2 regions of the Mycolicibacterium moriokaense genome follow, and region 2 is predicted to be linked to the other one. Evidence: predicted binding sites of a transcription regulator. Region 2 holds the regulator's gene; the other holds the start of a gene.
What was found. Region 2 encodes LexA, which represses DNA repair genes until DNA is damaged. Its sites were predicted from a motif close to CGAACANNTGTTCG; they were not measured.
Positions count from the first base shown of each region.

Region 1: the regulator LexA is predicted to act here: its motif matches at 2,183-2,196, upstream of cofD (2-phospho-L-lactate transferase).

Region 1 is NZ_AP022560.1:5,192,448-5,208,610, reverse strand. Features, by position in the region: gene G6N43_RS25375 (coenzyme F420-0:L-glutamate ligase) at 1-977, opposite strand, end outside; gene cofD (2-phospho-L-lactate transferase) at 974-1,975, opposite strand; gene G6N43_RS31135 (WhiB family transcriptional regulator) at 2,271-2,678, shown strand; gene G6N43_RS25360 (metallopeptidase family protein) at 2,689-3,111, opposite strand; gene G6N43_RS25355 (DUF3499 domain-containing protein) at 3,240-3,659, shown strand; gene G6N43_RS25350 (phosphomannomutase/phosphoglucomutase) at 3,744-5,132, shown strand; gene G6N43_RS25345 (TobH protein) at 5,129-6,229, shown strand; gene manA (mannose-6-phosphate isomerase, class I) at 6,234-7,460, shown strand; gene G6N43_RS25335 (hypothetical protein) at 7,457-7,786, opposite strand; gene G6N43_RS25330 (FAD-dependent oxidoreductase) at 7,820-9,193, opposite strand; gene G6N43_RS25325 (amino acid permease) at 9,247-10,713, shown strand; gene G6N43_RS25320 (alkane 1-monooxygenase) at 10,884-12,086, shown strand; gene G6N43_RS25315 (rubredoxin) at 12,083-12,244, shown strand; gene G6N43_RS25310 (rubredoxin) at 12,328-12,507, shown strand; gene alkX (TetR family transcriptional regulator AlkX) at 12,558-13,196, shown strand; gene ahcY (adenosylhomocysteinase) at 13,325-14,782, shown strand; gene G6N43_RS25295 (heme-binding protein) at 14,831-15,187, opposite strand; gene G6N43_RS25290 (lipase family protein) at 15,343-16,163, shown strand, end outside.
Region 2 is NZ_AP022560.1:4,057,428-4,073,590, forward strand. Features, by position in the region: gene sthA (Si-specific NAD(P)(+) transhydrogenase) at 1-1,216, shown strand, start outside; gene G6N43_RS19915 (proteasome assembly chaperone family protein) at 1,369-2,337, shown strand; gene G6N43_RS19920 (alpha/beta fold hydrolase) at 2,370-3,392, shown strand; gene G6N43_RS19925 (PhzF family protein) at 3,436-4,122, shown strand; gene nrdR (transcriptional regulator NrdR) at 4,132-4,602, opposite strand; gene G6N43_RS19935 (LysM peptidoglycan-binding domain-containing protein) at 4,765-5,214, opposite strand; gene lexA (transcriptional repressor LexA) at 5,423-6,124, shown strand; gene G6N43_RS19945 (LGFP repeat-containing protein) at 6,121-8,145, opposite strand; gene G6N43_RS19950 (molybdopterin guanine dinucleotide-containing S/N-oxide reductase) at 8,345-10,639, shown strand; gene mbp1 (microaggregate-binding protein 1) at 10,732-10,971, shown strand; gene hflX (GTPase HflX) at 11,037-12,452, opposite strand; gene dapF (diaminopimelate epimerase) at 12,498-13,370, opposite strand; gene miaA (tRNA (adenosine(37)-N6)-dimethylallyltransferase MiaA) at 13,375-14,283, opposite strand; gene G6N43_RS19975 (class III extradiol ring-cleavage dioxygenase family protein) at 14,280-14,966, opposite strand; gene G6N43_RS19980 (DMT family transporter) at 14,976-15,863, opposite strand; gene G6N43_RS19985 (DUF349 domain-containing protein) at 16,027-16,163, shown strand, end outside.

The sequences.
Region 1 (16,163 bases), 1.1 Mb from region 2:
GCAGGTCGACCGTCGGACGTCAGGTCCGCTCGCCACTTCTCCTTCATCCTGTCGAGCAGAGCCAACCGTGCGGCCTGATCACGCATCCATACGAACCGGACCGGTCGCGTGTGGTGTGGTGCCGGTGCCGTGAGCGCCTCGGCGACGGCCGCCTCGATCAGCTCGGGCGGCACCTGCTCATCGCTGAAGCGCCGCACCGACCGTCGCAACAGCTGGGCCTGGCTGCGGCCGAGTGCTATCGCCTCCTCGGTCCCCAGCCAGAACAGATCCTCCTCGCCGGCTCGCACCAAGTCACGCGCGGTGGACCCGTTGTCGGCCAGCGATAGTCCTCGCACCACCGCGACCGGGATATCGGTCAGCTTGCCCTTGACGAGATCGGCTGCCGCGGCGATCTCGTCGGCGATGGCGATCTCGGTGACGATCAACTCGTTGCCGTGCCGATCACGCGACCCTTCGTAGCCGTGCAGCACCGTCAGCCCTGCCGCTCCGATCGCGACGTCGGTCTGTCCGTTACGCCATGCGCGACCCATGGTGTCGGTGACCACCACACCGACAGTGACACCGAGGCGTTCACGCAGCCCGTCCCGCAGGGCGGCGGCACTGGCATCGGGGTCGGTGGGCAGCAGTGCGAGTTCCGCAGAGTCGACGTTCGAACCATCCACTCCCGCGGCTGCTTGCACCAGGCCGAGCGCGTTCTCGGTGATCAGTGTCTTGCCTTTGCGCGCCAGCACCCGCACAGCCTCCGCATCGATCAGCTTGCGCCGCAGAATGTCTCGCTCTTCGTGGTCGACGGGCGCATCGACGATGCGTCCTTCGCACTTGGACATCACCTTGCTGGTGACCACCAGGATGTCGCGGTCCTGAAGCCAGGGCGCCGCGGCGGCGATCGCGCCCGCGAGGTCGTCACCGGGGCGGAACTCGGGAAGCCCAGGGACAGGCAGTAATTCGACGGCCGCGGCGGACCCGTGCTCCGTCATCGCGGCGGATCCAGCTTGAGGCCGGCCAGATCGAAACCGGCGCGCACCATTTCGGCGGTGGCCGCCGAATCCGTCATCAGCAGCGGCACTGCACGCACCTCGACGCCCTCGATCTCGGCGTGGTCTCCCTCGTGTATCAACCAGCCGTCGAGGATGCCGGTACCGCTGCGGGCTCCGTAGTGCACCCCGACCGCTTCGGAGGTACTGGCCACCCCGATGACCGAAAGGCATTCGTCGGCCATGCCGCGCAACGGCTTACCGGCGACGATGGGGGAGTAGCCGATGACCCGCGCCGTCGTCGTCCGCAGTGCGCCGCGGATCCCCGAAATGTTCAAGATCGATCCGATGCTCACCACCGGATTGGACGGGGCGATCAGTACAACGTCCGCGGTCTCGATCGCCTCGACGACACCGGGACCGGCGGTCGCCTTGTCGGCGCCGACGAACGCGAAACTGTGCGTGGGTACCTGAGCGCGATAACGCACCCACCACTCCTGGAAGTGGATGGCACGCTTCTCGCCGTCCTCGGGATCGGTGATGACGACGTGGGTTTCGCTGCGATCGTCAGTCGCCGGCAGCAACCGTGCACCGGGTGACCATCTGCTGCACAAGGCTTCGGTGACTTGTGACAACGGATATCCGGCACGCAACATCTGGCTGCGCACAAGATGGGTGGCGAGATCGCGGTCGCCAAGGCCGAACCAATCCGGCTGCACGCCGTAGGCGGCGAGTTCCTCCTTGGCGTGCCAGGTTTCATTGCGATGGCCCCACCCGCGCTCCGGATCGATCCCGCCGCCAAGGGTGTACATGCACGTATCAAGATCCGGGCAGATGCGCACACCGAACATCCACGCGTCGTCACCGACGTTGACGACGGCGTTCAACTCGTGCGGTGACGGATTCTCCGAATCCCCGAATTGGCCCAGCCCCAAAAGGTGCTGCACGCCGAGCAGAAAGCGCGCGCCGCCGACGCCGCCAACCAAAACGGTGACCTTCACATTGATCGACATTAGGCCGTCCGGGGCCGGCAAGAGCATGTGGCCGTTCGTGTGACAGACACGCCGAGATCTCGACGCGCCGAATTCGGGTCACGGAATGGTATGAATTTCTGTTCCAGCGCTTGACCACGGCAGCTAACGCGTGTGTAATCACACCAGTGTCATTTCGCGGTTGGCCGGCCGGTTTCGGTGTCGCAGACCGAGATTCGATCATATGTTCGAATTGAGATGGCCGCACAGAACAATAGTGGGGCTCTGTTTTACCGATCTACGACACCAGGTGAGGAGGCGGAAAATGTCTTTTGAGTACAGCGATTTCGATCATGTGGTCCGGTTCGACGACCGACTGCTCGGCTCAGTGGACAGCGCGCCGCACACCGATACGGGACCGGCACCGTTCGAGACGCCGCGGCGTCCCCAGTTGAGTCTGGTGCCCACCCCGGTCGAGGTGGCGCCGACGATTCCGGCAACGCTGACGCCGGAGGACGACCTCTGGCAGGAGAAGGCGCTGTGCGCCCAGACCGACCCCGAGGCGTTCTTCCCGGAGAAGGGCGGCTCCACCCGCGAGGCCAAGCGCATCTGCCAGGGCTGCGAGGTGCGCGACGCGTGCCTTGACTACGCACTGGCACATGACGAACGCTTCGGCATCTGGGGCGGCCTCTCCGAGCGCGAGCGCCGTCGCCTCAAGCGCGGCGTGATCTAGCCGTTACGTCTCACTCGTCTTCGATCGTGGGGTCGATGACGGAGGGTTCGACCCCCAGGTATGTGGCCACCTGTGCCACCAAAATCTCGTGAAGTAATTCCGAAAGTTCAATGGGGTCCTTCGCCCGTCGTTCGATCGGCTTGCGGAACAACACTATTCGTGCCCTGGTCGCGTTGCCGCGCACATCGACGCCGGCCGGGATCAGCCGGGCCAGTGCGATCGGCCCGTCGGCGATGACCTCCGGCGGCCACTGCACGCTGTCCGGATCCTTCGGTGCGATGCGGGGGATCTCGTCGACGGCGATGTCCAGAGTGGACACCCGATCCTGCCAACGGCGTTCGATCGGCTCATAGGCTTCCAACACGGCCATGTCGAACAACTCGGCGCGGCTGCGCCATCCGGGGACCGTCGGGGGTAGGAGCGGCCCGCGCATTTCGCGGCCGCGGCGAGATCGCAGGCGTCTGCGCTCGGGCACGACAAGATCGTAACGGTTGGAGATCGACACTCCGACGGCGCGCGTGTCCGGCGGCGTGCGCCGTTTGCGCACGATAGCCTCTCGCTGTGAACGTTCCCCGTCGCTGCTGCCGGCCCGGGTGCCCCCACTATGCGGTCGCGACGCTGACCTTTGTGTACTCCGACTCAACGGCAGTCGTCGGTCCGCTGGCCACGGTGTCCGAGCCGCACTCGTGGGATCTCTGCGTCCTGCACGCCAGCCGTATCACCGCCCCGCGCGGCTGGGAGCTTGTCCGCCACGCGGGTCCGCTGCCGTCGCACCCCGATGAGGACGATCTGGTGGCGCTGGCCGAAGCGGTGCGCGAAGGCCGCGATGTGCCACCGCCCATGAACGGAGTCGCCGCCGGTTTTTCCGACCCCGTCACCGGTATGTCCGGCGGGGCCCTGATGGCGCCGCCGACCCGTCGGCCGGAAACCACGGGGCGGCGACGTGGCCATCTGCGGGTGCTGCCAGATCCGCCTGATTAGCGGGCCGCCGAGGCGAGGACTACTCGCGATGTGGCGGCCGCTCGGCGGCTAGGCTGGCGCAAAGTCCACGTCTCGAGGAGTTGTATGTCCCGGCCCGCCGCGGCTGTCCACCGCGTCATCAAGGCGTATGACGTGCGAGGCCTTGTGGGCGACGAGATCGACGAGCCGTTCGTCCGCGAGGTCGGCGGCGCGTTCGCGCGGCTCATGCGCGGTGAGAACGCCACCTCGGTGGTCATCGGCCACGACATGCGCGACAGTTCGCCCGCGCTCTCGGAGGCCTTCGCAGAGGGCGTCGTCGCGCAGGGTCTCGACGTGGTGCGCATCGGCCTGGCCTCCACCGACCAGCTGTACTTCGCCTCCGGGCTGCTCGACTGTCCGGGCGCAATGTTCACCGCGAGCCACAACCCGGCCGCCTACAACGGCATCAAGCTGTGCAGGGCCGAAGCCAAGCCGGTCGGCAAGGACACGGGGTTGACGACGATCAGCGAGGACGTCATCGCCGGGGTCCCTGCCTTCGACGGGCCCCGCGGCTCGATCTCCGACCGCGACGTGCTGGCCGACTACGGAGAATTTCTGCGGTCGCTGGTCAGTCTGGCCGAGATGCGGCCGCTGAAGGTCGCCGTCGACGCAGGCAACGGAATGGGCGGCCACACCACTCCCGCTGTGCTGGGGCCGATCCCGTCGATCACGCTGGCACCGCTGTTCTTCGAACTCGACGGCACGTTCCCCAACCATGAAGCCAATCCGCTGGACTCCGCGAACCTCGTCGACCTCCAGGCGTTCGTGCTTGGGACAGGCGCCGACATCGGGCTGGCGTTCGACGGCGACGCGGACCGGTGCTTCGTCGTCGACGAGAAGGGCCAACCGGTTTCGCCGTCGGCGGTGACGGCGCTGGTCGCCTCGCGGGAGCTGGGTCGCGAAATCGGCGCTACGGTGATTCACAACCTGATCACATCGCGGGCGGTGCCCGAACTCGTTGCCGAGCGTGGCGGCACCCCGGTGCGCTCGCGCGTCGGCCACTCCTACATCAAGGCGCTGATGGCCGACACCGGCGCGATCTTCGGTGGAGAACACTCGGCGCACTACTACTTCCGCGATTTCTGGGGAGCCGACTCCGGCATGCTCGCGGCGCTGCACGTCTTGGCGGCACTGGGGGAGCAGCATCGGCCCCTGTCTGACCTGATGGCCGACTACCAACGCTATGAGGCGTCCGGCGAGATCAACTTCACCGTCGCCGACGCCGGGGCGCGCGTCGACGAAGTGTTGTTGGCCTTCAATTCCCGCATCCACTCGATCGACCACTTGGACGGTGTCACAGTCGATCTGGGCGACGGGTCGTGGTTCAACCTGCGGTCGTCCAACACCGAGCCGTTGCTGCGGCTCAACGTCGAAGCACGGACCACAGAAGAAGTCGACGAGATAGTCGGGCAGATCTCGCAGATCGTCAGCGCGGAATCCGAGGCGGCGACGTGAACGCAACCCACTCGGTCGTCGACCTCGACGATGTGGAAGGCCTGCTGACCGCCGACCGTGACGGTTCGCTTCGTGCGGCGGCGATGGCCGGTGCTCAGGTGCGCGCAACCGCCGCGGCCCTCGACGAGGGGGAGCTGGATCAGCTGCAGAGCGACCAGCCGCCACGCACGGTGATCTGGGTCGCGGGCCGCGGAAACGCCGAAACCGCAGGCTCTTTGCTCGCCGCCGCGCTCGGTGGTTCGGTGGCCGCGCCGATCGTCGTGGCCCCCGAGGTGCCGCCGTGGATCGGCGCGCTGGACGTGCTGATCGTCGCGGGCGACGACCCCGGTGATCCCGCGCTGGTGTCCGCCGCCGCCACCGGCGTGCGTCGCGGTGCTCGCGTCGTCGTCGTCGCGCCGTATGAGGGACCGCTGCGCGACGCCACCGCGGGACGGTCCGTCGCGTTGGCGCCGCGGGTGTGGGTGCCCGACGAGTTCGGCTTCGCGCGCTATCTCGCCGCCGGCCTGGCGACACTGCATGCGGTCGACCCGGGGCTGCAGGTGGATCTCGCAACGCTGGCTGACGAACTGGACTCAGAAGCGTTGCGCAACAGCGCCGGACGCGAACTCTTCACAAATCCCGCGAAGGCGTTGGCCGAGCGGATGGACGGTTGCGATGTCGTCATCGCGGGCGACAACGCGGCGACTCTGGTGTTGGCGCGCCACGTCGCGGCCGTCATGTTGCGGGTCGCCCACCGAGTGGTGGCCGCGGTGGGACTGGCGGATGCGTTGGTGGCGTTGCGCAGTGGCATGGGCGATGCACCGGGTCGGGAGCAGTCGATATTTCACGACGAGCAGATCGACGGTCCGCTGCCACCGCGGGTGCGCACCTTCGTGCTCGCCACCGACGCCGAGCGTCCGGTGGTGATCGCCAGGATCGCCGGCCTGGACGACGTCGACGTGATCAACGCCGAGGACGTGCCGGAGACGCCGGACACCCCTGCGGGTGAGCTTGCACCCGTGGCCGTGGTGCGGCCCGGACGTCTGGAAGAACAACTGGCCATGCTGGCGCTTCGCATGGAGATGGCAGCCGTCTACCTGAAGCTGGTGCGGGGTTGAGCAAGTGAACCTGCTGCGTGGCGCGGTGCGGACCTATGCCTGGGGATCACGTACCGCGATTGCGGATTTCACCGGACGACCAAGTCCCACAGCGCATCCAGAGGCCGAGCTGTGGTTCGGCGCCCATCCGGGTGATCCCGCATGGCTGGAGACCGAAGACGGTGAGCGGTCCCTGCTCGAGACGCTGCGCAATGATCCGGAGGGGCAGCTTGGGCCTGCGGTGCGCGGCCGGTTCGGTGACACACTGCCCTTCCTGCTCAAGGTGCTCGCGGCCGACGAACCCCTCTCGCTTCAGGCGCATCCCAGCGCGCAGCAGGCGGCGGAGGGCTTCGCCCGCGAGGACAAGTTGGGCATCCCCGTGTCCGCGCCGAACCGCAACTACCGCGACCCCAGCCATAAGCCCGAAATCCTCATCGCCGTCGGACAATTCGAGGCGCTCGCCGGATTCCGCCCCGCGGAGCGCACCATCGAGTTGATTCGGGCGCTGGCGGTGACGGATCTCGACCCGTACGTCGGTCTGCTCGTCGGCCAGCCCGACGCGGACGGTCTGCGGGCGCTGTTCACCACGTGGATCACCGCGCCGCAGCCCGATCTCGACGTGCTGGTGCCCGCGGTGATCGAAGGTGCGATCCACTATGTGCGTTCGCGCAAAAAGGAATTCGCCGCCGAGGCCAAGACCGTACTCGAACTCGGCGAGCGCTATCCCGGCGATGCCGGTGTGCTGGCGAGCCTGCTGTTGAACCGCATCACCCTGCAGCCGGGCGAGGCGATCTACCTGCCTGCGGGAAACCTGCACGCCTATCTGCACGGTGTGGGTGTCGAGGTGATGGCCAACTCCGACAACGTGTTGCGCGGTGGCCTGACCCCCAAACACGTCGACGTGCCCGAACTGTTGCGTGTGCTCGACTTCACCCCGGCAAGTGAGGACCTGATCCGCCCCACCGTCACCGAGGACGGCATCGAATTGGTGTACAACACCCCGGCTCCGGAGTTCGCGGTCTCGGAGTTGCGCATCGACGGCGAGCACCTGGGTCACGAGATCGACGCCCCGAGCCGCCATGACGGGCCGCAGATCCTGTTGTGCACCACGGGCTCGACGGTGGTGCACGCCAAGGGCGGCAATGTCACGCTGAACAGGGGCTCCGCGGCGTGGGTCGCCGCCGACGAGGGGCCGATCCGGCTGGCCGCCGACAGTCCGACGAGGCTCTTCCGGGCCACGGTGGGTATCTAGAACGCCAGCCGCGCGTCTCGGTTCTGCATGAACCTGATCAGAACCTCCTCGGCCGCGCCGTACTGCGCCGCGTCGATCCAGAGGGTGTAGGGCACCGGCCCTCGCGCACGGGCACGCCGACCGCCGGGTATCGCGGCGTAGCCGCCGATGTCGGCCGCGGCGAGCAGATCGAGAACCGTTGTCACATCGGCGAATTCGATGTCGGCCAGCAACTCCCAGGTATCTGCCCACACGCCGTTGTCGGTACCGCCGGGCGGCAACCAGTAGGGGATATCGCACGATGCGACGTCACGGATATCCCTCAGCGGCCGGGTCAGCGAAGTCATGGTGGTCTCCACCGACCAAGGTACGCGGACGCCTTATCGACCGGCAACCAGGTTGCGGCGCCTGGCCGACGTGACGGAGTGCTCCGACAACCACAGCCGTATGTTGTGCCGGATGGTGCGGCCGACAAGGCGAGCCGAGGGAATCATGTAGAGACTGTCGAGGAGGCTGAACCGACGCAGAAACCATTCGGCCAGTACGGGATCCGTCTCCGCGGCACCGAGGAACTGATCGAACAGGCCGCCGACCGGTTTGTACCAGCGCGGCATCTCACCGGTCGCGTTGTGCAGGGTCAGGTCGCCGATCGCGGTCATCATCCACACTGGATAGGTCGTCTTGGCAGTGGCCTTCGCCAGCTGAGCGGCGATGTCCGATTCCCCGGACTCGATGACGCCGCGCAGGTTCGCCGCCTGGATGGCCGTCATCGTCATGCCCTGCCCGAAGGTCGGATTGAAGCTCGCGACGGCATCGCCAAACGGGAAGATGCCGCCGGGGAAGCGCTCGAGCTTGTCGTAACGACGCCACCGGCTGATCGGGTACTTGTGGAACGCCATCTCGCCCAGGGGCGTGCCCTGCCGCAGGGCCGACGACACGTGCCCGGGTAGGACGTCGTCGGCGAGATCGCAGCACTGCGCGAAGTCCCGCGGCGGCTCGGTCTTTGCGACCCCGAACGTCGTCACGTTCCAGATGCCGTCCTCGTAGAGCAGCATGCCCACGCCGAGCGGCTGATCCCGAGAAGCGCCTGCCACCACGACCTTTTCGGTCAGCAGGCCGTCGGGAACCCGAACGCGCTGACTGGCGTAGGAGATGCCCACGTCGACCGTCTCCTCGTGGGGGCGTGGGTAGCCCCACTTCTCGAGCCAGTTGGGCAGCCGGGTACCCCGGCCCGCCGCGTCGACGACGAGATCTGCGGATACCGTCTCGCCGGAGTCGAGCAGGACACCGGTCACCCGTCGGCTTGCCGCGTCGTAGGTCGGCTCGGTCACCGTCGCGTGGATGATGCCGACGTTCTCGATCGCCTGGACGCGCCGCCGGATCTGCCACTCCAGCATCGGTCTGCTGGGCACATACGCGGTGAACTTGTCCTGCAGCCGATGCGCGGTCCCCAGCACGTGACCCGCGGCGCCGAAATGAATGCAGTCGGGCCGGTTCTCCAGGATCGGCACGCCGTCGGCCACCATGTCGTCGAGCAGGCCGGGGAAGTGGCTCTCGAACTCCTGGGCTCCGCGCGCCATCAGCATGTGCACGTGCCGGCCTTGGGGAATGGCGGGCCGGTTCGCCGGACCGTCGGGCAACTCGTCGCGCTCGTAGACGGTGACGTGCTCGCTGTCGTCGGAGAGTACCCGGGCGGCGCACAGCCCGGCCAGGCTGCCCCCGATCACGATGGCGTGTTTATAACTCCGCCCCATCGGGTGCACAGTACTCGGTACATTCCAGCCACAGACCTCGGAAGGAAAAGCCGATGACGCGCAGGACGAAGTCGGTTGAGCAGTCCATCGCCGACACCGACGAACCCGATACTCGCCTGCGCAAGGACCTGAACTGGTGGGACCTCACCGTCTTCGGGGTGTCGATCGTCATCGGCGCCGGCATCTTCACGATCACCGCGTCGACGGCAGGCAACATCACCGGCCCAGCGATCTCGATCTCCTTCGTCATCGCGGCGATCGCCTGCGGGCTGGCCGCACTGTGCTACGCCGAATTCGCGTCGACGGTGCCGGTGGCCGGCAGTGCTTACACGTTCTCGTACGCGACCTTCGGCGAGTTCATCGCGTGGGTCATCGGGTGGGATCTCATCCTCGAGTTCGCCGTGGCGGCAGCCGTGGTTGCCAAGGGTTGGTCGAGTTACCTCGGCACGGTGTTCGAGTTCGGTGGTGGGACAGCGGATTTCGGTGGCTTGCACGTGGATTGGGGCGCCCTGCTGATCATCGCGGTCGTCACCGCCATCCTGGCGTGGGGTACCAAGCTCTCCGCAGAGGTGAGCCTCGTGATCACGGTGATCAAGGTGGCGGTCGTGCTGTTGGTCGTGGCCGTGGGTGCGTTCTACATCAAGACGGCTAACTTCACTCCTTTCATCCCGCCAGCCGTCGAAGGTGGCGAGGGCGGTGCCGGACTCGACCAGTCGCTGTTCTCGCTGGTCACCGGCGGCGGTGGGAGTACCTACGGCTGGTATGGCGTGCTCGCGGGCGCTTCGATCGTGTTCTTCGCCTTCATCGGCTTCGACGTCGTGGCCACCACCGCCGAAGAAACCAAGAACCCGCAGAGGGACGTGGCGCGCGGCATCCTGGCCTCGCTGGCCATCGTCACCGTCCTGTACGTCGCGGTGGCTGTGGTGCTCTCGGGCATGGTGAGCTATACCGAGCTACGCGAAGCCGGTGAAAAGGCAAACCTCGCAACCGCATTCGCCGCCAACGGTGTCCACTGGGCGGCCAAGGTGATCTCGATCGGCGCGCTGGCAGGGCTGACGACAGTCGTGATCGTGCTGGTGCTGGGCCAGACCAGGGTCTTGTTCGCAATGTGCCGCGACGGTCTGATGCCGCGGTCGTTGGCCAAGACCGGACGCCATGGCACGCCGGTACGCATCACCCTCATCGTCGGTGTGCTGGTCGCGGTGGCGGCGTCGGTGTTCCCGATGGACAAGCTCGAGGAGATGGTCAACATCGGCACGCTTTTCGCGTTCGTGCTGGTGTCGGCCGGCGTGATCATATTGCGCCGCACCCGTCCCGATCTCGATCGCGGCTTCCGGGTGCCGGGAGTGCCCGCGCTGCCGATAGCCGCGATCGTGGCGTGCCTGTGGCTGATGCTCAACCTCACCGCGCTGACCTGGGTCCGATTCCTCATCTGGATGGCCGTCGGCGTGGTGGTCTATTTCCTCTACGGCCGCCGCCACTCGGTGCTCGGCCGTCGCGAGGCCGCTCAGGTCTCGTAACCCTGCGATTTCGGCGTGCTGGGTCTCGCTCAGCGTGACTCCGCACGCCCAAATCGCGCGTATGAACTTTACAAAATAGTGTCTAGTGTCTAGACAGGCGACAAAATGAACGCTAGAGTCAACTCCAATCGTGATGGCACTCACCTCGGGAGGCACTAGTGACCACGCAAATGTCCGACGTCGAAGTCGCCCAGTGGCGGGACAAGAAGCGCTACCTGTGGCTGATGGGACTGATCGCGCCGACGGCACTGTTCGTGATGCTGCCGCTGGTGTGGGCGTTCAACCAGTGGGGCTGGCACGGCGCGGCACAGGTGCCGTTCTGGATCGGCCCGATCCTGCTCTACATCGTGTTGCCTGCACTCGACCTCCGGTTCGGGCCCGACGGGCAGAACCCGCCCGACGAGGTGATGGAGCGGTTGGAGAACGACAAGTACTACCGCTACTGCACCTACCTCTACATACCGTTCCAGTACGCCAGCGTGATCCTGGGCGCCTACCTGTTCACCGCGTCGAACCTGAGCTGGCTCGGCTTTGACGGTGGGCTGAGCTGGCCGGCGAAGATCGGCCTGGCGCTGTCGGTGGGCATGCTCGGCGGCGTCGGCATCAACACCGCCCACGAGATGGGCCACAAGAAGGACGAATTGGAGCGCTGGCTCGCGAAAATCACGTTGGCGCAAACGCTCTACGGCCACTTCTACATCGAGCACAACCGCGGCCACCACGTGCGCGTCGCCACCCCGGAGGATCCCGCGTCGGCCCGATTCGGTGAGACGTTCTGGGAGTTCCTGCCGCGCAGTGTGTGGGGGAGCTTGAAGTCGGCGTGGCAGTTGGAGGCCGCACGACTGCGCCGGCAGGGCAAGAGTCCCTGGCACTGGTCCAACGACGTACTCAACGCCTGGGCGATGTCGGTGGTTTTCTACGGCATCCTGATCGCGGTCTTCGGCTTTGCGCTGATTCCATACATCCTCATCTCCGCGGTGTTCGGGTTCACCCTTCTCGAGGCCGTCAACTACCTGGAGCACTACGGCCTGCTGCGCCAGAAGACCGAAAGCGGTCGCTACGAGCGGTGCGCCCCGGTGCACAGCTGGAACTCCGACCACATCGTCACCAACCTGTTCCTGTACCACCTGCAGCGGCACAGCGATCATCACGCCAACCCGACGCGTCGCTATCAGACGCTGCGCAGCATGGAGGGCGCACCGAATCTGCCCAGTGGTTACGCATCGATGATTTCGCTGACCTACTTCCCGCCGCTGTGGCGAAAGATGATGGACCACAGGGTGATCGAGCACTACAACGGCGACATCACCAAGGTGAACGTGCACCCGCGCGTGCGCGACAAGGTGTTCGCCAAGTACGGGGTGGCGGCATGAGCATGTTCAAGTGCCCCGGCTGCGGCTACCTCTACGACGAGGCGAAAGGTGCGCCGCGCGAAGGATTTCCGGCGGGCACCCCGTGGGACGACGTTCCCGACGACTGGTGCTGCCCGGACTGCGCAGTCCGCGAGAAGGTCGACTTCACAACCGTTTAGCCCCATCGACTCTGCGCCCAGGGCGCTCAAACTGCCCAATACCTCGCCCTGAGCGCAGAGTCGATACCGAGAAAGGAAACGACATGGACTACAGACTCTTCGTCTGCGTGCAGTGCGGATTCGAGTACGACGAGGCCAAAGGCTGGCCGGAGGACGGTATCGCCCCGGGCACCCGCTGGGATGACATTCCCGACGACTGGAGCTGCCCGGACTGCGGCGCCGCAAAGGCGGACTTCGACATGGTGGAAGTGGCGCGGTCGTGACTGTGGCCTGGCGGAGTGAAGCGCCAGGAGTGACTAGAACGGCTAACGTCATGGGGGTGAGCAGCCCGCGACAGCGCCGGACCGCGCAACGCATCCCCTACGCCGAGGCATCGAGGGTGTTGTTGCGCGATTCGATCCTCGACGGCATGCGCGACGAACTGCTCACGCGCGACTGGTCGGCGATCACGCTCTCGCATGTGGCCAAGGCCGCCGGCATCAGCCGCCAGACGATCTACAACGAGTTCGGCTCCCGCCACGGCCTCGCCCAGGCCTACGCGCTGCGGCTGGCGGACCGGCTCGTCGACCAGATCGAAGGTGCGATCGAGGGCAATGAGGGCGACGTGCACGCGGCCTTCGTGCACGGGTTTCGCGACTTCTTCACCGAGTCCGCCGCCGACCCCCTGGTGCAGTCGCTGCTGACCGGCGACGTCAAACCCGACCTGTTGCAGCTCATCACCACCGACAGCGGGCCGATCCTCACGCATTGCTCGCAGCGGCTGACATCGACGTTCGTTGATAGCTGGGTGAAATGCAGCGAGGACGACGCGGCGGTACTGGCGCGGGCGATCGTGCGGCTCGCGATGAGCTACGTTTCGATGCCTCCCGAGGCAGACCACGACGTCGCACATGACCTGGCCCGTTTGATGACGCCATTCGCCGAGCGCTACGGTGTTATCGATACCTCTTAGCTGTCAGAGCGCCACCGCTGTCAAAAACGTGGAGCGCCTGTCCCGCGAGCCCGCAGGCTAGGGTGTCGTCGCTGCGCACATCTGTGCGCCCAGAGACAAAGACGAATGAAGAAGGGCTCTAGAAATCCATGACTGAGTTGAAGGCCGACGTGCGCAACGGCATCGATTACAAGGTGGCCGACCTGTCGCTGGCCGAGTTCGGCCGCAAGGAGATCCGGCTCGCCGAGCACGAGATGCCCGGCTTGATGGCGCTTCGCCGCGAATACCACGACGTCCAGCCGCTCAAGGGCGCACGCATCTCCGGCTCGCTGCACATGACCGTGCAGACCGCCGTGCTCATCGAGACCCTGGTGGCCCTCGGTGCCAAGGTGCGCTGGGCGTCCTGCAACATCTTCTCCACCCAGGACCACGCCGCCGCGGCCGTCGTCGTCGGCCCGAACGGCACCCCCGAGGAGCCCAAGGGCACCCCGGTGTTCGCGTGGAAGGGCGAGACTCTCGAGGAGTACTGGTGGGCCGCCGAGCAGATGCTCACCTGGGAAGGCGAGCCCGCCAACATGATTCTCGACGACGGCGGTGACGCCACCATGATGGTGCTGCGCGGCGCGCAGTACGAGAAGGCCGGTGTCGTTCCGCCCGCCGAGGACGACGACTCCACCGAATGGAAGGTCTTCCTCGGAGTCCTGCGTAAGCGCTTCGAGACCGACAAGAGCAAGTGGACCAAGATCGCCGAGTCGGTCAAGGGCGTCACCGAGGAGACCACGACCGGTGTGCTGCGGCTCTACCAGTTCGAGGCCTCCGGCGAGCTGCCGTTCCCGGCGATCAACGTCAACGACTCGGTGACCAAGTCCAAGTTCGACAACAAGTACGGCACCCGGCACTCGTTGATCGACGGCATCAACCGCGGTACCGACGTCCTCATCGGCGGCAAGAAGGTGCTGATCTGCGGCTACGGCGACGTCGGCAAGGGCTGTGCGGAATCGCTGGCCGGCCAGGGCGCCCGGGTGACGGTCACCGAGATCGACCCGATCAACGCCCTGCAGGCGCTGATGGACGGCTTCGACGTGCGCACCGTCGAGGAGGCGATCGGCGAGGCCGACATGGTCATCACGGCGACCGGCAACAAGGACATCATCACGCTGGACCACATGCGGCAGATGAAGGACCAGGCCATCCTCGGCAACATCGGCCACTTCGACGATGAGATCCAGATGGCGGCGCTCGAGCGTTCGGGCGCCAGGCGCCTCAACATCAAGCCGCAGGTCGATCAGTGGATCTTCGACGACGGCAAGTCGATCATCGTGCTGTCGGAAGGCCGGTTGCTGAACCTGGGCAATGCGACCGGGCATCCGTCGTTCGTGATGAGCAACAGCTTCTCGAACCAGGTGATCGCCCAGATCGAGTTGTGGACCAAGAACGACGAGTACGACAACGCGGTCTACCGGTTGGCCAAGCACCTCGACGAGAAGGTCGCGCGTATCCACGTCGAGGCACTCGGCGGCACGCTGACCAAGCTCACCAAGGAGCAGGCCGAGTACATCGGCGTCGACGTCGAAGGCCCCTACAAGCCGGAGCACTACCGGTACTGACGCTCTAGAACAGAGGCCCCTGACACGACGTGTCAGGGGCCTCTGCTATCAGGGCGAAACCAGTGCGCCGCAATGGTTCTTGATGTCCATCAACGGCTGACGGATGCCGATCATCTCGACGCTCTCCTGCGGATGCGCCTTCATGTAGTCCGTGATGTGCTCGGCGACCTCTGCTCGTGACTGGCCCTGCAGACTGTCCATGAAACCGTTGAGGTCCGGATGGGTGAACAGGTAGGCCGAGGTCGACACATCGACCCCGGCTCGGACGCCTTCGAGATCGGCGGCAGTGCAGCCGGGTGGGTTCTGCGGCTCAGCGTTCGCGAATGGGACTGCGCCGAACAGCGCGGCGCACGATGCGGTGCCGGCGAATACGGATAACACCAGGCGGCGAGCGGCGTTGAGCATGGGATGTATTCCTCAGGTGATCAAGGGTTGGCACGGTCTGTTCTCAGTCTCTGATCGGCCAACGGCCGGTGCGTCCGATCCCAAGCGCATACACAGGAAACCCGCAGTATGCGCACATCTGCGGGCGTCGATAACCGTTCTGTTACGGTCGCTGTGTGCGCCGGGGGGTGGTTGTCGCTGTTCTCGTTGTCCTGGCAGGGGTTTTCGCGCCACAGGCCCATGGCGATCCCACCAACGACGACTGGAATCCCGTATTCAACGAGGACGAGTACACCGCGTTCTACACCCCGCCCGACCCGCTGCCGCCGGGCGCGCCCGGGGACCTGATTCGCACCGAGCCGTCGCGACTGGTGCTCGAACCGTCGGGCCAGCTGGGCGTGATCATGGCGACCGGAACGCGAATCATGTACCGCAGCACCGACGCTCGCGGAAACCCGATGGCCGTCACCGGCACCTACTTCGAGCCCTACAACAACTGGCCTGGCCAAGGCCCGCGTCCGCTGATCGTGTACGGGCCGGGGACCCAGGGGCAGGGCGATCAGTGCGCGCCGTCGCGGCAGTTCAATCAGGGCATCCACTGGTCGCCCTGGCTGGACCTGACGTTCAACTACGAAGAGATGTTCGTCGCCACGATGGTGGCGCGCGGATTCGCGATCGTGATGACCGACTATCAGGGGCTCGGCACACCCGGACTGCACACCTACGTCAACCGGATCGCGCAAGGCAATGCGATGCTCGACGCCGGTCGGGCGGCTTTGCGACTCCCGGACACATCACTGGATCCGCATGGCCCGCTTGCCTTTTGGGGTTACTCGCAGGGCGGCGGGGCCGCGGCATCGGCGGCGGAACTGGCGCCGTCGTACGCGCCGGAGCTCAACATCGTCGGAACGTACGCGGGCGCGCCGCCTGCGGACCTGAAGGAACTGTTCCCGTACGCCGACGGCAGCGTCCTGGTCGGCGCTGTCGGCTATGCACT
Region 2 (16,163 bases):
CCAGCGGGAGCTGTACGGCGCGAGCTACCGCGTCAAGGAGAAGATCACCCCCTCCGACCTGCTGGCCCGCACGTCCCACGTGATCGGCAAGGAGCAGGACGTGGTGCGGTCGCAGCTCATGCGTAACCGCATCGATCTCATTCAAGGTCACGGTCGGTTCATCGACGCGCACACGGTGCTGGTCGAGGAGCCCACTCGAGGCGAACGCACCACGGTTAGCGGCGAATTCATCGTCATCGCCACCGGCACGAAACCGGCCCGCCCTGCCGGCGTCGAGTTCGACGAAGACCGTGTTCTGGACTCCGACGGCATTCTCGACCTGAAGTCGCTACCGGCCACCATGGTGGTCGTCGGCGCCGGTGTGATCGGCATCGAGTACGCATCCATGTTCGCCGCCCTCGGTACCAAGGTGACCGTGGTCGAAAAGCGGGACAACATGCTCGACTTCTGCGATCCCGAGATCGTCGAGGCATTGAAGTTCCATCTGCGCGACCTCGCGGTGACGTTCCGCTTCGGCGAGGAGGTGACCGCCGTCGACGTCGGCGCCGCGGGGACCGTGACCACGCTGGCAAGCGGCAAGCAGATTCCGGCCGAGACGGTGATGTACTCCGCGGGCAGGCAGGGTCAGACCGAGCACCTCGACCTGGCCAACGCGGGCCTGGAACCCGATGCGCGTGGGCGCATCACGGTCGACAGCAACTTCGTGACCTCGGTCGACCACATCTATGCCGTGGGAGACGTCATCGGGTTCCCGGCGCTGGCCGCCACGTCGATGGACCAGGGCAGGTTGGCCGCATACCACGCGTTCGGTGAACCCGCCAAGGGCATGACCGACCTACAGCCGATCGGCATCTATTCGATTCCCGAGGTGTCCTACGTCGGCGCCACCGAGGTCGAGTTGACGCGCAATGCGATCCCCTACGAGGTCGGGGTGTCGCGGTATCGCGAGCTGGCCAGGGGCCAGATCGCCGGCGACTCCTACGGCATGCTCAAACTGCTCGTGTCGACGGACGACCTGAAGCTGCTCGGCGTGCACATTTTCGGCACGAGCGCCACCGAGATGGTGCACATCGGGCAGGCCGTCATGGGCTGCGGCGGGACGGTCGAGTACCTCGTCGACGCCGTGTTCAACTACCCCACCTTCTCCGAGGCCTACAAAGTCGCGGCGCTCGACGTGATGAACAAGCTGCGCGCGCTGAATCAGTTCCGCACGTAATCGCAGGCTCCTGGCGCCCAACCACACAGCCGCACAGAATTGGGCTGAACTTTCGATGCATGGGTGCGAGGCGAACGGGAACGCAACATAAGCCACACTGGTTATGACGATGAGAAGAAGTTCATCGACAGACCGTGGAGGAGGCGAGAACCATGGCGGACCAAGCGGATCAGCCCGAGCAGCACTACCAGCCGGATCAGACCGGCATGTACGAGCTCGAGTTCCCCGCACCCCAGCTGACCTCGCCGGATGGTCGGGGCCCGGTGATGATCCACGCGCTTGAGGGTTTCTCCGACGCCGGGCACGCCATTCGGCTGGCGGCCCAGCACCTCAAGAACACTCTGGACACCGAGTTGGTCGCCTCGTTCGCCATCGACGAGTTGCTGGACTACCGGTCGCGGCGCCCGCTGATGACCTTCAAGACCGACCACTTCACCCATTACGAGGACCCCGAGCTCAGTCTCTACGCATTGCGTGACAGCGTCGGCACGCCGTTTCTGCTGCTTGCCGGATTGGAGCCAGACCTGCGTTGGGAGCGTTTCCTCACCGCCGTGCGGCTGCTGGCCGAGCGGCTCGGCGTGCGCCGCGTGATCGGTCTTGGCGCCATCCCGATGGCCGTCCCGCACACCCGGCCCATCACGCTGACGGCGCACTCCAACGACAAGGAGCTCATCGCCGAACACCAGCCGTGGGTCGGCGAGGTGCAGGTGCCGGGCAGCGTGTCGAACCTGCTGGAGTTCCGGATGTCGCAGCACGGATACGAGGTCGTCGGCTTCACCGTGCACGTGCCGCACTATCTGGCCCAGACCGACTACCCCGCCGCCGCGGAGGTCCTGCTGGCCGAGGTCGCCAAGAGCGCGTCACTGCAGATTCCGCTGGAGGCGCTGGACGCCGCGGGCGCAGAGATCCTGATGAAGATCAACGAACAGGTCGAGGCCAGCGCCGAAGTGGCCCAGGTGGTCGCCGCGCTGGAACGACAGTACGACGCGTTCGCCGCCGCCCAGGAGAACCGGTCACTGCTTGCCAACGACGAGAACCTGCCCAGCGGCGAGGAGCTCGGTGCGGAGTTCGAGAGGTTCCTGCGGCAACAGGACAAGGGCAAGGACGACGACGTCAGATAGCGCCACTCCGTGAGGGCAGCTAAGTTGTCGCAATGGCCGCGCGAACGACCAACCTGCGCCCCGTCCGGGAACTCACACCCGAACTGGAGTTCCGCACCATCCACGGGTACCGGCGCGCATTCCGGACCGCGGGATCCGGACCCGCGATCCTGCTGATCCACGGCATCGGCGACAACTCCACCACCTGGGAGACCGTCCAGTCGAAGTTGGCGCAGCGTTTCACCGTCATCGCGCCGGATCTGCTGGGCCACGGCAGGTCGGACAAGCCACGCGCCGACTACTCGGTGGCCGCTTACGCCAACGGCATGCGAGATCTGCTGAGCGTGCTCGACGTCGACAAGGTGACGGTGGTCGGGCACTCGCTCGGCGGCGGCGTGGCGATGCAGTTCGCCTACCAGTTCCCGCAATTGGTCGAACGGCTGATCCTCGTGGGCGCAGGCGGGGTGACCCAGGACGTCAACATCGCATTGCGGGCTGCTTCGCTGCCGATGGGCAGTGAAGCACTGGCACTGCTGCGCCTACCGATGGTCCTGCCCGCGCTGCAGGTCGTCGGGCGGGTCGCCGGTGCGGTGTTCGGGTCGACCGGGCTGGGGCGCGACATTCCCGACGTGCTTCGGATCCTCGCGGACCTGCCGGAGCCGACCGCGTCGTCGGCGTTTGCGCGCACACTGCGCGCCGTCGTGGACTGGCGCGGTCAGGTCGTCACGATGCTGGACCGCTGTTATCTGACCCAATCCGTTCCGGTGCAATTGATCTGGGGATCCCGCGACTCGGTGATACCGGTCAGCCACGCCCGCATGGCACACGCCGCGATGCCCGGCTCGCGGTTGGAGATCTTCGAAGGGTCCGGACACTTCCCGTTCCACGACGACCCCGACCGGTTCGTCGAAGTGGTGGAGCAGTTCATCAGTTCCACCGAACCCGCCGTCTACGACCAGGACTACCTCCGCGGACTGCTGCGCGAGGGCCGCAGAACGGATGAGATCTCCGGTTCCGTCGACACGCGGGTCGCCGTCCTCGACGCGATGGATCACGACGAACGCAGCGCGACCTAAGAACTCTTTCGGTAAGCACGCAGCCAAGAAGTAGCATCGGGCCATGGCCATCGATGTGACAGTGCTGCGGGTGTTCACCGACCCCGAGGGGAACTACGGCAATCCGCTGGGTGTTGTCGACAACAGCACCGTCACCCCCGCCGATCGCCAACGGATCGCTACTCAATTGGGTTACAGCGAAACGATTTTCATCGATCTGCCGCAAACCGGAACCAGCACTGCACACGCCCGGATCTTCACACCGGCGGTCGAATTGCCCTTCGCCGGCCACCCGACTGTGGGCGCGTCGTGGTGGCTGCGCGACCAAGGGCATCCCATCAAGACGCTTCAGGTGCCCGCCGGCATCGTGCAGGTCACCTACGACGACGATCTGGCGGCCGTCAGCGCACGTGCGGAATGGGCACCGGACTTCGCGATCTACGACCTTGCCTCTGTCGACGACCTGATGGCGGCCGATCCGTCTGACTACTCCGACGACGTCGAACACTACCTGTGGACCTGGCTCGACGAACCGGCCGGAAAGATCCGCTCCCGCATGTTCGCCAGCCATCTCGGCGTTCCCGAGGACGAGGCCACCGGCGCCGCCGCGGTCCGCATCACCGATTACCTCAGCCGCGATCTCGAGATCGTGCAAGGAAAGGGTTCGGTGATCCACACCCAGTGGAGCCCCGAGGGCTGGGTGCGAGTTGCAGGCCGCGTCGTCAGCGACGGGACGAAGCAGATCGATTGACGGGCCGGATCAGCCCTGCGCCGGCTGCGGCGACTTGCGGTGCTCCCGCAGCGCCTGGATCTCGCGCTCGAAGTCCTCTGCGGAGGTGAAGCCGCGGTAGACGGAGGCGAAGCGCAGATACGCGACCTCGTCGAGCTCCCGCAGCGGGCCCAGTATCGCCAGCCCCACCTCATGGCTGGGCACCTCCGGCGAACCGGTGGCCCGCACGGCGTCCTCCACCTGCTGGGCCAGCAGGTTCAGTGCATCGTCGTCGACGTCGCGACCCTGGCACGCGCGGCGAACGCCCTTGACGACCTTCTCCCGGCTGAACGGTTCGGTGACACCGCTGCGCTTGACCACCGCGAGCACCGCGGTCTCCACCGTGGTGAAGCGACGACCACATTCCGGGCACGACCTGCGACGTCGAATCGCCTGGCCCTCGTCGGTTTCACGCGAATCCACCACCCGGGAATCGGGATGACGACAGAACGGACAGTGCATCACCGCTCCTTCGCCGCGCCAACAAACGACTAACCCGAACGCCTTCGAGCGTACCTGCGCGGGGGTCTGCCAGCCCAGATTCGTGTTGATTGGCACAAAGTCCGTTGCTGCGCTTCCGAATGTCCTTGTGCGGCCTGGATTTTCACCGCTCACGACACACCGTCAGGCGATCGGCGCGATAAGCGTCTGGCCGGCGTGGACCGCCACGGAGTCGAGTTGGTTGAGTTCGCGGATCCGGTCGACGACGCGGCTCACCGGGGCATCGGGCGCTACCCGGCCCGCGACCTGCTGCAGCGTCTCGCCCGTCTGCACCTGAACCACCGCGAGACGGTCCGGTACGGCGGCGGATTCACCCATGACACCGCCGAACTGAGCCACGAGCCCGAGCCACACGGTGATCCCAGCGGCGACCATGGCCAGCAGGACGGTGGTGACCGGGGTGATCGGCCGCCGCCGGTGGGCGACGCGCGATACGGCGACGCCGGAGCTTCGGTATTTCATCGGCGCGCCGCCCGGGCGTCGCGAGGACGGCCGCCGCCGTGCGCCTGCAGGCCGGATACCCTGCCTGACCACCGGTGCCGCCTGGATGTCCCGCGTGTCGAGAATTGTCATCTTCCTGCCTTCCGGTTCAAGATCGTTCGCTCTTGTGTTCGAACATACTCGCTCACGTGTTCGATTAATAGAACATGTGATCGAACTGTTGCCAAACGATATCGCGGGCCACCGACAAGTTTTGCCGCCCAGATCTCGCCCACCGGGACAGACGACACGCGTCGAACACATGTTTGATTAATCGGCCGCCGGGGGCTACATTCGCGCCATGGACTCCAGCAGCGATACCCCGGGCGGCACAGACGGCACCGGCGGGCGCGGTGGGCTCGATACGGGTCTCACCGAGCGTCAACGCACCATCCTCGACGTCATTCGCGCCTCGGTGACCAGCCGTGGCTATCCGCCGAGCATCAGGGAGATCGGCGATGCGGTCGGTCTGACGTCAACCTCGTCGGTGGCCCACCAACTGCGCACGTTGGAGCGCAAGGGGTACCTGCGGCGCGATCCCAACCGCCCGCGCGCTGTGGACGTCCGCGGCGCCGACAGTCCGCCCTCGATCGTCCCCACCGAGGTCGCGGGTTCCGATGCTCTTCCGGAACCGACGTTCGTGCCTGTGCTCGGCCGTATCGCCGCCGGTGGCCCGATCCTGGCCGAGGAGGCCGTCGAGGACGTCTTTCCGCTACCGCGTGAACTGGTCGGCGAGGGCTCGCTGTTCCTGCTCAAAGTCGTCGGCGACTCGATGGTCGACGCGGCGATCTGCGACGGCGACTGGGTCGTCGTGCGTCAGCAGAACGTCGCCGACAACGGTGACATCGTCGCCGCGATGATCGACGGTGAAGCGACGGTGAAGACGTTCAAGCGCACGCGCGGTCAGGTGTGGCTGATGCCGCACAACCCGGCCTTCGACCCGATTCCCGGCAACGACGCCGCCGTGCTGGGCAAGGTCGTGACGGTGATCCGCAAGATCTAGCTGTCCTCGGCGGGAACGAAGCCGTTGATTACCGCGAGTTCCTCACTCACGAACCAGATTTCGGCATCGGCGTCCTCGTACTGTGGACTGTCGGGCGACCAGTAGACACCCAACTTGGTGTTCGCCTTGACCGGGAATCCCTCCGGCGGCTCGTTCGGGTCCTCGAGCGGAAGATGGAATGCCATCTGCTGCTCGGGTTCCTCCTCGATCTCGATCCGTGCGTGTCGCCCGGTATCGGTGAGGGAATCGCGCTTGATTGCGGGGGGCGCAACGGTGACGACGCGCGTCGGTGCGGTGTCGACCGCGTCCGGATCTTCGTCGTCTCCGGATTCGTCGGTCTCTTCGACGTGGTCGCGCGGCTCGTCCTCCTCGGCACGTGACGGCGCACCCCACGGGTCGTAGTCGGCGTGTGCACCGTCGTCTTCATGAGACAGGTCGTCTTCATGGGACGGGTCGTCCTCGTGTGGCGCGTCAGGCGTCAGATCCTCGCCGGCCGGCGATGTGCCCAGTCCCCCGCTGGCGTAGCGATCACCGAACATCGCGACGGCGTATTCGTCGTCGGGTGTCATCTGCTCAGACGCACTGGCGGTGCCGTAGGCGTGGTCGGGCTCGCCCCCGAACCGCGCGTCCTGGCCGACAAATGAGCCGTCCGCCGCGAACGGATCCTCACCTTTGCGCCGCCGCAGGAACAGCGCCACCAGCAACGCCGAGACGAGTGCCACCACCGGTACCAGAGCCAGCAGCCACCACCAGCTTAATTTGAACCACTTGCTGCCCTCGGAATCGGATGCCTGCGAGGTGCTCGGCTCGCCCGGTGCGGTCTGCCCCGGAACCTCGAGGCCGGACAGCTCCGACGCCAGATTGGCCGGTTCGGTGCTGAACTTGTTCGTCGAGCGATCCCAATTGATCACGCCGCCGCTGAAGCGCTGGGTGATGACGTTGCCGGACTCGGTCTGGTCGGCCACTGGTGCGCCCAGCGCGCCCTTTGCCCCGTCCAGCTTGTCCCAGGCCGCTGCCATCGCGCCGCGCACGATCACGGCGCCGTATTCGGGCGTCCAGAAGATGACGGGCTTGTCGTCGGCCGCGAAGGTGACCATGCGGCTCTCCGTGGTGTAACCGCCGTCGACCTCGTTGGTCACGGGCCATCCCAGATCGCCCTCGGGCCCGCCCACGCTCTCGTACTTCGCGAGTACCTGCTTGGTCATGACATTCGCACCCGTGGCAGGCGTGTAGAAGATCGCTCCCCCGGCGAAGTTCTGCCGCTGCCCGTCCTTGCCCACAGGGATCGGCGCGCCTTCGGCCGCGCCCAGGGGTCCCAGCGATCCCCCCGCCGCGCGCCGCGCGGCATTGATCGCGGCGACCGGGTCATCGGGGATCTGCAGATCGGCCAACTGAGCGGCCAGATCAGGCGGAACCGTCGTGAAGGTCTTCTTCTTCAGGTCGTACGACACCTCGCCGTTGGTGAACTTCTGCGAGACGACGTCGCCGCGGAAGACCTCGTCCTCAGCGGGCACACCGAGGGCTCCCGACGAGCCACCGAGCTTGTCCCACGCCGCGTTGATCGGGCCGCGAACGACTCGTGCACCGGTCGCCGGGGTGAAGAAGATAACCGGATTGTCTGAGGCGCTGAACGTGCTGTTCAGGCTGTCCGGCGCCCGTCCTGGACCCTCGTCGATGGTGGGGAAACCGAGATCGCTGTCGGCGGGACCGCCCAGCGATTCGTACTTCTCCAAGATCGCGCCGCGCACGAAATGCGCGCCAGTCGCAGGGGTGAAGAAGATCTTGCCACCGGCGAAGTTCTGGCCGAACCCCTCACCGATGGGATAGACGTCGCCGTTTCTGGGACCCAGCGGGCCGCCGTCGCCTCCGCTGGCTTCCCACGCCGCCGTTATCGCAGCATTCGCGTCGGCTTCCGGCTGCGCCGACACCATCGGTGCCAGCAATACAGCCATCGGCACCGCCAGCAAACCGACGATCACCCGACTGATCATCGTGCGGCGCCGACTCTTCTGGCCGCTCATTCACCCTCCTGCGGTCGGCGGAAATTCAATGAAAAGCATCGCGCCCGTCAACTGTCCTTTAGATGCTGTAAATAACCAAGGAACACGCCCATTCTTCGGAGAAAATACCCCGGTCATACCGAAAAGCTTTGGATCTCGCGCTGCGAGGCGCGAAATCGCGTTGCGCAGCACATCGCGCACCGCCCTAAACTCGGGATTCATGCGCCCCGGAACGACAAGCCTCGCGCACTGGGGCGCTTTCAACGCGAGCGTCGATTCCGGCGAAATCGCCTCCGTCACGCCGTTTGACGGCGATATGGATCCGTCTCCGTTGTTGGGGAATCTGCCCGGATCGATTCGCCACCGATCCCGAATTGCCACACCGGCGGTGCGACGGGGTTGGCTGCGGGACGGCCCCGGCCCCACCAGCGCGCGCGGCGCCGACGAATTCGTCCGCGTGTCATGGGATGAACTGACCGAATTGCTCGCCGACGAACTTCGCCGCGTCGTCGATATTCACGGCAACGAGGCAATATACGGCGGCTCATACGGATGGGCCAGCGCGGGTCGCTTTCACCACGCGCAAAGCCAGGTGCACCGCTTTCTGAAATTCCTTGGCGGCTATACCTTTTCGCGCCACTCCTACAGCCTGGGCGCGACGGGTGTCATCATGCCGCGGGTGGTGGGCACCCACGACGATCTGTTCAAGCGATCCACCGAGTGGGAAGTCATCGTGAAGCACACCGAGCTTCTCGTGTGCTTCGGCGGGCTGGCACTGAAAAACACCGCCATCAATCACGGTGGCACCACCGGACATCCGGCCCGCGACGCGCTGCGACGATTCCGCGACAAGGGAGGCCGCATCGTATCGGTGTCACCGCTGCGCGACGACGTCGACGGCGACTGTGAATGGCTGGCGCCGGTACCGGGTACCGATGTCGCCATCATGTTGGCGCTCGCCCATGTACTGGCCACCGAATCCCTGGCCGACCGGGACTTTCTGAGGGACTACTGCACCGGCTACGAACGTTTCGAGCGCTACCTGCTCGGCGTCGACGACGGAGTACCGAAGTCGCCGGAATGGGCCTCGGCGATCTGCGGTCTACCGGCCGAGACGCTCGTTGCGCTGGCCCGACGGATGGCCACGTGCCGCACGATCGTCACCGTCAGCTGGTCGCTACAGAGAACCAGGCACGGCGAGCAAGCACCCTGGATGGGACTCACGCTGGCGGCGATGCTCGGTCAGATCGGCGTTCCCGGAGGCGGTTTCGGTCACGGCTACGGGTCGATGAACGAACCGGGTCTACCACCGCTGCGCTGCCGGTTGCCCGCACTGCCGCAGGGACTCAACCCGGTCCAGACGTTCATCCCCGTTGCGGCGATCAGCGACATGCTGCTGCATCCGGGCGAGCAGTTCGACTACAACGGCAGGCGTTTGACCTACCCCGACATCAAGCTTGTCTATTGGGCGGGCGGCAACCCGTTTCACCATCACCAGAACATCCCGCGATTGCGCCGGGCGCTCGGCCGGGTGGACACGGTGGTGGTGCACGAACCGTACTGGACGGCGATGGCCAAGCACGCCGACATCGTGGTGCCGTCGACCACGTCCTATGAACGCGACGACTATTCGGGTTCGCGCAACGACCCGTTGTTCATGGCGATGCCCGCGCTCACCGAGCCCTACGCAGAATCCCGCGACGACTACACGACATTCGCGGAGCTGGCCGAGAGGCTGGGATTCGCCGAACAGTTCACCGAAGGTCGCACCGCCAGGCAGTGGCTGGCGCACCTCTACGACAAATGGGCCGCCGGACTGGATTTCGTGGTGCCGACCTTCGAGGAGTTCTGGCGGCTCGGTCGGCTGCGGCTCCCCACCGAGTCCGGAATCACGCTGCTGGACGACTTTCGCGCCGATCCCGTCGCAAACCGGCTCGGCACACCGAGCGGACGCATCGAGATCTTCTCCGAGGACATCGACGGATTCGGCTACGACGACTGCGCCGGGCACCCCAAGTGGTACGAGCCGTCGGAGTGGCTCGGCGGCCCACGCGCAGCGACCTACCCCCTGCATCTGTTGGCCAACCAGCCGGCATCCCGGTTACACGGCCAGCTCGACGGCGGCGCGACCAGTCAGGCGTCGAAAGTTCAGCAGCGCGAGCCGATCCGGATGCACCCGGCCGACGCGGCAGACCGCGGGTTACGCGACGGCGATGTGGTGCGCGTCTTCAACGACCGCGGTGCATGTCTGGCGGGCGTCGTGATCGACGACCGTCTGCGCCCGCGCGTCGTCCAACTGTCGACCGGTGCGTGGTTCGACCCACTGGACCCGTCCGATCCCGACGCCATGTGCGTCCACGGAAATCCCAACGTGCTCACCGACGATGTCGGTACCTCATCGCTCGCCCACGGATGTACCGGTGCACACGTGCTCGTCGAGGTCGAGAAGTTCGACGGCGAGCTGCCGCCGGTCACGGCGCATGAACCGCCGGTGATCGTCGCGCATCGGCCGTGACCTGACTTCGTGACGTAGCCCACCGCGGGTTTAGCAACTCCTCCGTCCGGGGATATATCTCAGCACCTCGACACTACAAGGAGGAAAACCCCATGTCGGAGAACAACAGCGGTCCGGAAGAAGCCATCAAGGGCGTCGTCGAAGGCGTCAAAGGCAAGGTCAAAGAGGTTGCAGGCGCCGTCGCCGGCCGCGACGACCTCTACCGGGAGGGCCAGGCCCAGCAGGACAAGGCCGACGCGCAGCGCGATGCCGCCAAGAAGGAAGCCGAAGCCGAGGCTGCCCGCGGCGCCGCCAAGACGGCCGAGAAGCGCCAAGAGGCCGAGCAGCACTAGCTCAACCGACCTCAGTCGGCAAAGGTCCCCGAATCATGTTGATTCGGGGACCTTTCGGCTGTCGCTCAGAACGTCGAGTATTCGCTCAAGCTGGCCGCCAACGGAATCGGCACGCGAGCCTTGATCCTCGTCCCGTCGGCGGTGTGCTCAGTGGCATCCACCCGGCCGTCGGCATGCACCTTGTTGACCAGATCGCCGCGGTCGTACGGAATCGTCACATCCACGACCGCGTCTGTGGGAGCGATCATTTCGGCCATCCGCTGCTGCAGCCGCGTCAGACCCTCACCCGTGCGCGCGGAGACGAACACCGCCTCCGGCAACGCCCGCCGCAACTGCGCCAGCGCGAGATCGCTTGCAGCGTCAATCTTGTTGACCACCACCAGTTCCGGCGCCGGCTTGCGCTCGTGGTCGACGACCACCTCGTTGACGACCTTGCGCACGGCGTTGATCTGCGCCAACGGATTCACGTCGGAGCCGTCGACGACGTGAACCAGCAGGTCGGCGTCGACGACCTCCTCCAGCGTCGACCGGAACGCCTCCACCAACTGGGTCGGTAGATGTCGCACGAATCCGACCGTGTCGGTCAGGACGAATGGCCTGCCGTCCGCGAATTCCCCACGGCGCGTTGTCGGTTCGAGGGTCGCGAACAACGCGTTCTCCACGAGCACACCCGCACCGGTCAACGCGTTGAGCAAGCTCGACTTGCCCGCGTTGGTGTAGCCCACGATCGCAATCGACGCCACATCGCTCGCCAGCCGACGGCTGCGCTGGGTGTCGCGAATCGTCTTCATGTCCTTGATCTCGCGGCGCAACTTGGCCATTCGCTCACGGATACGCCGACGGTCGGTTTCGATCTTCGTCTCACCGGGGCCACGCAGACCCACACCGCCGCCGCTGCCACCCGCACGTCCACCGGCCTGCCGCGACATCGACTCGCCCCAACCGCGCAGCCTGGGCAGCATGTACTCCATCTGCGCGAGCGTGACCTGCGCCTTGCCCTCGCGGCTTGTGGCGTGCTGGGCGAAGATGTCGAGAATCAGTGCGGTGCGGTCGATGACCTTGACCTTGACCGCCTTCTCCAGCGCGGTGAGCTGGGCCGGACTCAGTTCGCCGTCGCAGATCACGGTGTCCGCGCCGGTGGCCAGCACGACTTCGCGCAACTCCTGAGCCTTGCCCGAGCCGATGTACGTCGCGGGATCGGGCTTGTCGCGGCGCTGGATCAGCCCCTCGAGCACCTCAGAGCCTGCGGTCTCGGCAAGGGCGGCAAGCTCGGCGAGGCTCGCGTCGGCGTCGGCCGCGCTGCCCTCGGTCCACACCCCAACCAGCACAACGCGTTCGAGCCGCAGTTGGCGGTACTCGACCTCGGAGACATCGGCCAACTCGGTCGACAAACCGGCCACACGGCGCAGCGCTGTGCGGTCTTCGAGGGCGAGTTCACCCGCGCTGGGTGTCTCGTTGAGAGGGAATTTCGGATACGTCATAAGCGAATAGAGCGTTGCATGGTCATCGCGTCACATGCATCTGATTTAACGTTGCGCAGCACGCCACCATTCCTCGGACAACTCGCCGTGGGCCACCAGAACCGACGGACCACGGAGGTAACTGCTCGCGTCGGTGACCGTGACGGTGACCTCCCCGCCGGGGATGTGCACCCCCAACGTGCCGGTGGTCGCACCCCCGTACGCCAGCGCAGCCACGGCCGCGGCGACGGTTCCGGTACCGCAGGACCGCGTTTCGCCGACACCCCGTTCGTGTACCCGCATCGACACCGCACCATCCACCGGCGCCGTCAACACCTCGATGTTCACGCCTTCCGGAAACTGCGCACGGTCGAACGACACCGGCGCCGCCACGTCGAGCGCGGCCAGGTCATCGAACGTCATGACCGGATCGACACAGGCGAGATGCGGGTTGCCCACGTCGATCGCCAGGCCCGCAAACGGCCTGCCTCCGACGATCGCCTCACCGGTGCCCAACTGGTTGGCCTTGCCCATCTCGACGGTCACGACGGCACGGGTGGCGTCCCAGTCGTGCAGCACCACCGGCCGTGGCCCGGCCAGGGACCCGACGACGAACTCGTCACGGCTTTCCAAGCCGGACGCCCGCAGGTAGTGCGCAAAGACCCGGACCCCGTTGCCGCACATCTGCGCGATCGATCCGTCGGCGTTGCGGTAGTCCATGTACCAGTCGTCCGGGGCCACACCCTCGGGAATCCGCTCGAAGACGCCCGCTGCCTGCGCGGCCGCCGCCCTGGTCACCCGCAGCACACCATCGGCGCCCAGTCCCCGGCGACGGTCGCACAGCGCAGTCACCGCGACGGGCGTGAGCGTCAGCCCGCCTTCGGGGTCTGGCAACACCACGAAGTCGTTCTGGGTGCCGTGCCCTTTGGCGAACTTCACCTGTTCAGGATACGTCGCGCCAGACGCGCAGGGTTTCCTCGACGAGGTCGCCCGCCGCACCGTCGAACCAGGTGATGCGGTGGTCACGACGGAACCACGACCGCTGCCTGCGTACGTAGCGGCGGGTTCCGAAGAACGTCGGTTCCTGCGCCGCCGATCCGTCGCCGCCGCTGTCGAGGTCGGCGATCACCTGGGCATAGCCGAGCGCGCGGGAGGCCGTCACGCCCTCGCGCAGGCCACGATCCAGCAGCCTGCGCACTTCGCCGACCAGTCCGTCGAGGAACATCTTCCCGGTCCGCACGGTCAGCCGCTCATCGAGAAGTGTTGTCTCCCAATCAAGTCCGATGATCGCGGTGTCCCATCGGGGGGCACCGATCGTCGGGAAGGACGCGGCGAAAGGGCGTCCGGTCAGTTCGACGACCTCCAGCGCGCGAACGATGCGCCGTCCGTCAGTGGGCAGGATCGACGCGGCGGCATCGGCGTCGACGTTGGCGAGTTCACGATGCAGTTCGGCGACGCCCACCTCAGCGAGCCGCTGTTCGTACCTGGCCCGCACCGTGGGGTCCGTCGCCGGGAAGGTCCACTCGTCGAGCAGCGACTGGATGTACATCATCGATCCGCCGACCACGATCGGCACCGCGCCGCGACCGGCGATGGCCTCGACGTCGGCGGCGGCGGCCTGCTGGTAGCGCGCCACGCTGGCGGTTTCGGTCACGTCGAGCACGTCGAGCTGATGGTGCGGGATGCCGCGGCGCTCGGCGACGGTCAGCTTCGCCGTCCCGATGTCCATACCGCGGTAGAGCTGCATGGCGTCGGCGTTGACGATCTCGCCGCCGACGCGTTCGGCCACCGCGAGCGCCAGCGCCGATTTCCCGGTTCCGGTCGGGCCGACGATCGCGATCGGTCGGGTCATGGCTGCCAGACGCCGACGAAATAGCCGACGCCGTAAGGCGCGCCGCGGTACAGCTCCTTCACCGACCGGGGTGCCGGGCCGGCCAGCCCGGCCAGCACCTGGTAGGCCACCCGGCCGACGATCGTCTCCGGCAGCCGTGCGAGCACGGCCGCATCGCCCGCCGCAAGGGCGTCGTCGAGGGCGGCCTGGACGGGGATCGATTCGGGGTCGTATCCGCCCGGCGCGGGCTGAGTGAGCGTGTGCGCGCCGTCCGCGACGATCAGCACACCCACCGGATCGGCGGCCTCGTCGATCTCTTCGCGCAGCCGTCTCCCTAAAGCCAGGGCCGCTTCGGCGTCGTGCTCGTCGGCGTAAACCCGCACCTCGGCGTGCGCATCGGGCGCGACCCAGCCCCGCACCCAGCCGGCGATCAGCGCGCACAGCGGCAGCTCGGTCGGTGCGTCGCCGCGACCGGGCGCCAGCGCAATCGGCACATCGACGCCGTAGCCGGCGAAGGTGCCGGTCCGCCTGGGTCCCACCACCGAATCAGTCCGGCCCACTCCGACGGCGACCCACCGGCCCGGCAGCGACCCCGCGGCGGCGAAGGCCGCCTCCCTCAGTTCGGTCAGCTCGGCCGCGGCACCGGAGGCCAGTTCGGGCACCATGACGGGCGCCGACGGGATGATTGCGATGGCACTGAGCACGTGACCACGCTAATGCCGCGTCGCACGGTCGCCTGAGCTGGCCGCTTCACCGCGGGCCAGCGCGCCCGTAGAGACGATCATCATCGCGACGGCGACGATCAGGGTCAGCCAGCCCGCGTCACCTGGCCGCAGCGTCTCGCCGAGTACGACGATTCCGAGCACCGACGCCACCACCGGTTCGGTGACGGTCATGGTCGGCAGCGACGCGGTAATGGCCCCGGCGCGGAAGGAGAACTGCTGCCATGCGGTCCCCGCGACCGCGATGGCCGCCCAGACATACAGCTCCGGTGTGCGCAGCAGCGCGATGACGCCGTCGTCGAGGCGATCCACCACACCCTTCGTCAGCACCGCGAACACCCCCCACAGCGCACCGGACACGACGGCCAGCAGCACCGCGCTCAGCGGGCCCTTCACCATGCTGCCGCCGATCACGCACGCCACCAGCAGGGGGCCGAGTACCGCTACGACCACCGCCCACGTCTCGAACGACGCGCGGGCGTGCCCCGCGGTCGGATTACCGACGGTGACGATCACGACGACCGAGGCCGCCAGCAGCACCGCCCACCCCCATTCCCACAGCGTCACCCGACGCTGAGCCATTCGGGCGTGGATCGGCAGCGCGAACAACAGCGAGGTCACCAGAATCGCCTGCACCAGCAGCACCGAGCCCAACCCCAGCGCGGCGGCCTGCAGCCCGAATCCGACGCCGGCGACCAGGCTGCCCAGCCACCACTGGCGGTCCTTGAGCAACTGCAGGAACAGCTCGGCATGGCCGACCGGTTCGTCGGTGACCGCGTTCGCCTGGCGTTGATGCATGACGTCGCCGATCGCGACGAAAAAAGCGGCGCCGAGAGCAAGCAGTGCGGCGATATCCGCATGCTGATCCAGGGCCGCCATCGAGATCCTTTCGTCGTAGTCGAACAGAGCCTAGGCAGGACGCATCGCTAAAGCCGTGCGCACGCCGCGCGTCAACCTGTTTGAATAGCGTGCGAAAGCGAGCTATCAGGCGCCGCGTCGCGCGGCAGGTGCGCGGATCACCGCGTGGAGGGTACGAGACGAAATGACGATCAGCGAGCCAGGAGGGCAGACCTCCTCGCCAAAACCCGCTCCCCGGCCAGGACCGCCGCGTCCCGTCCCACGGCCCGGCAGGCCGGCGCCGACGATTGCGGCGCCTCCGTCCAGTGACCCGCACCGGTT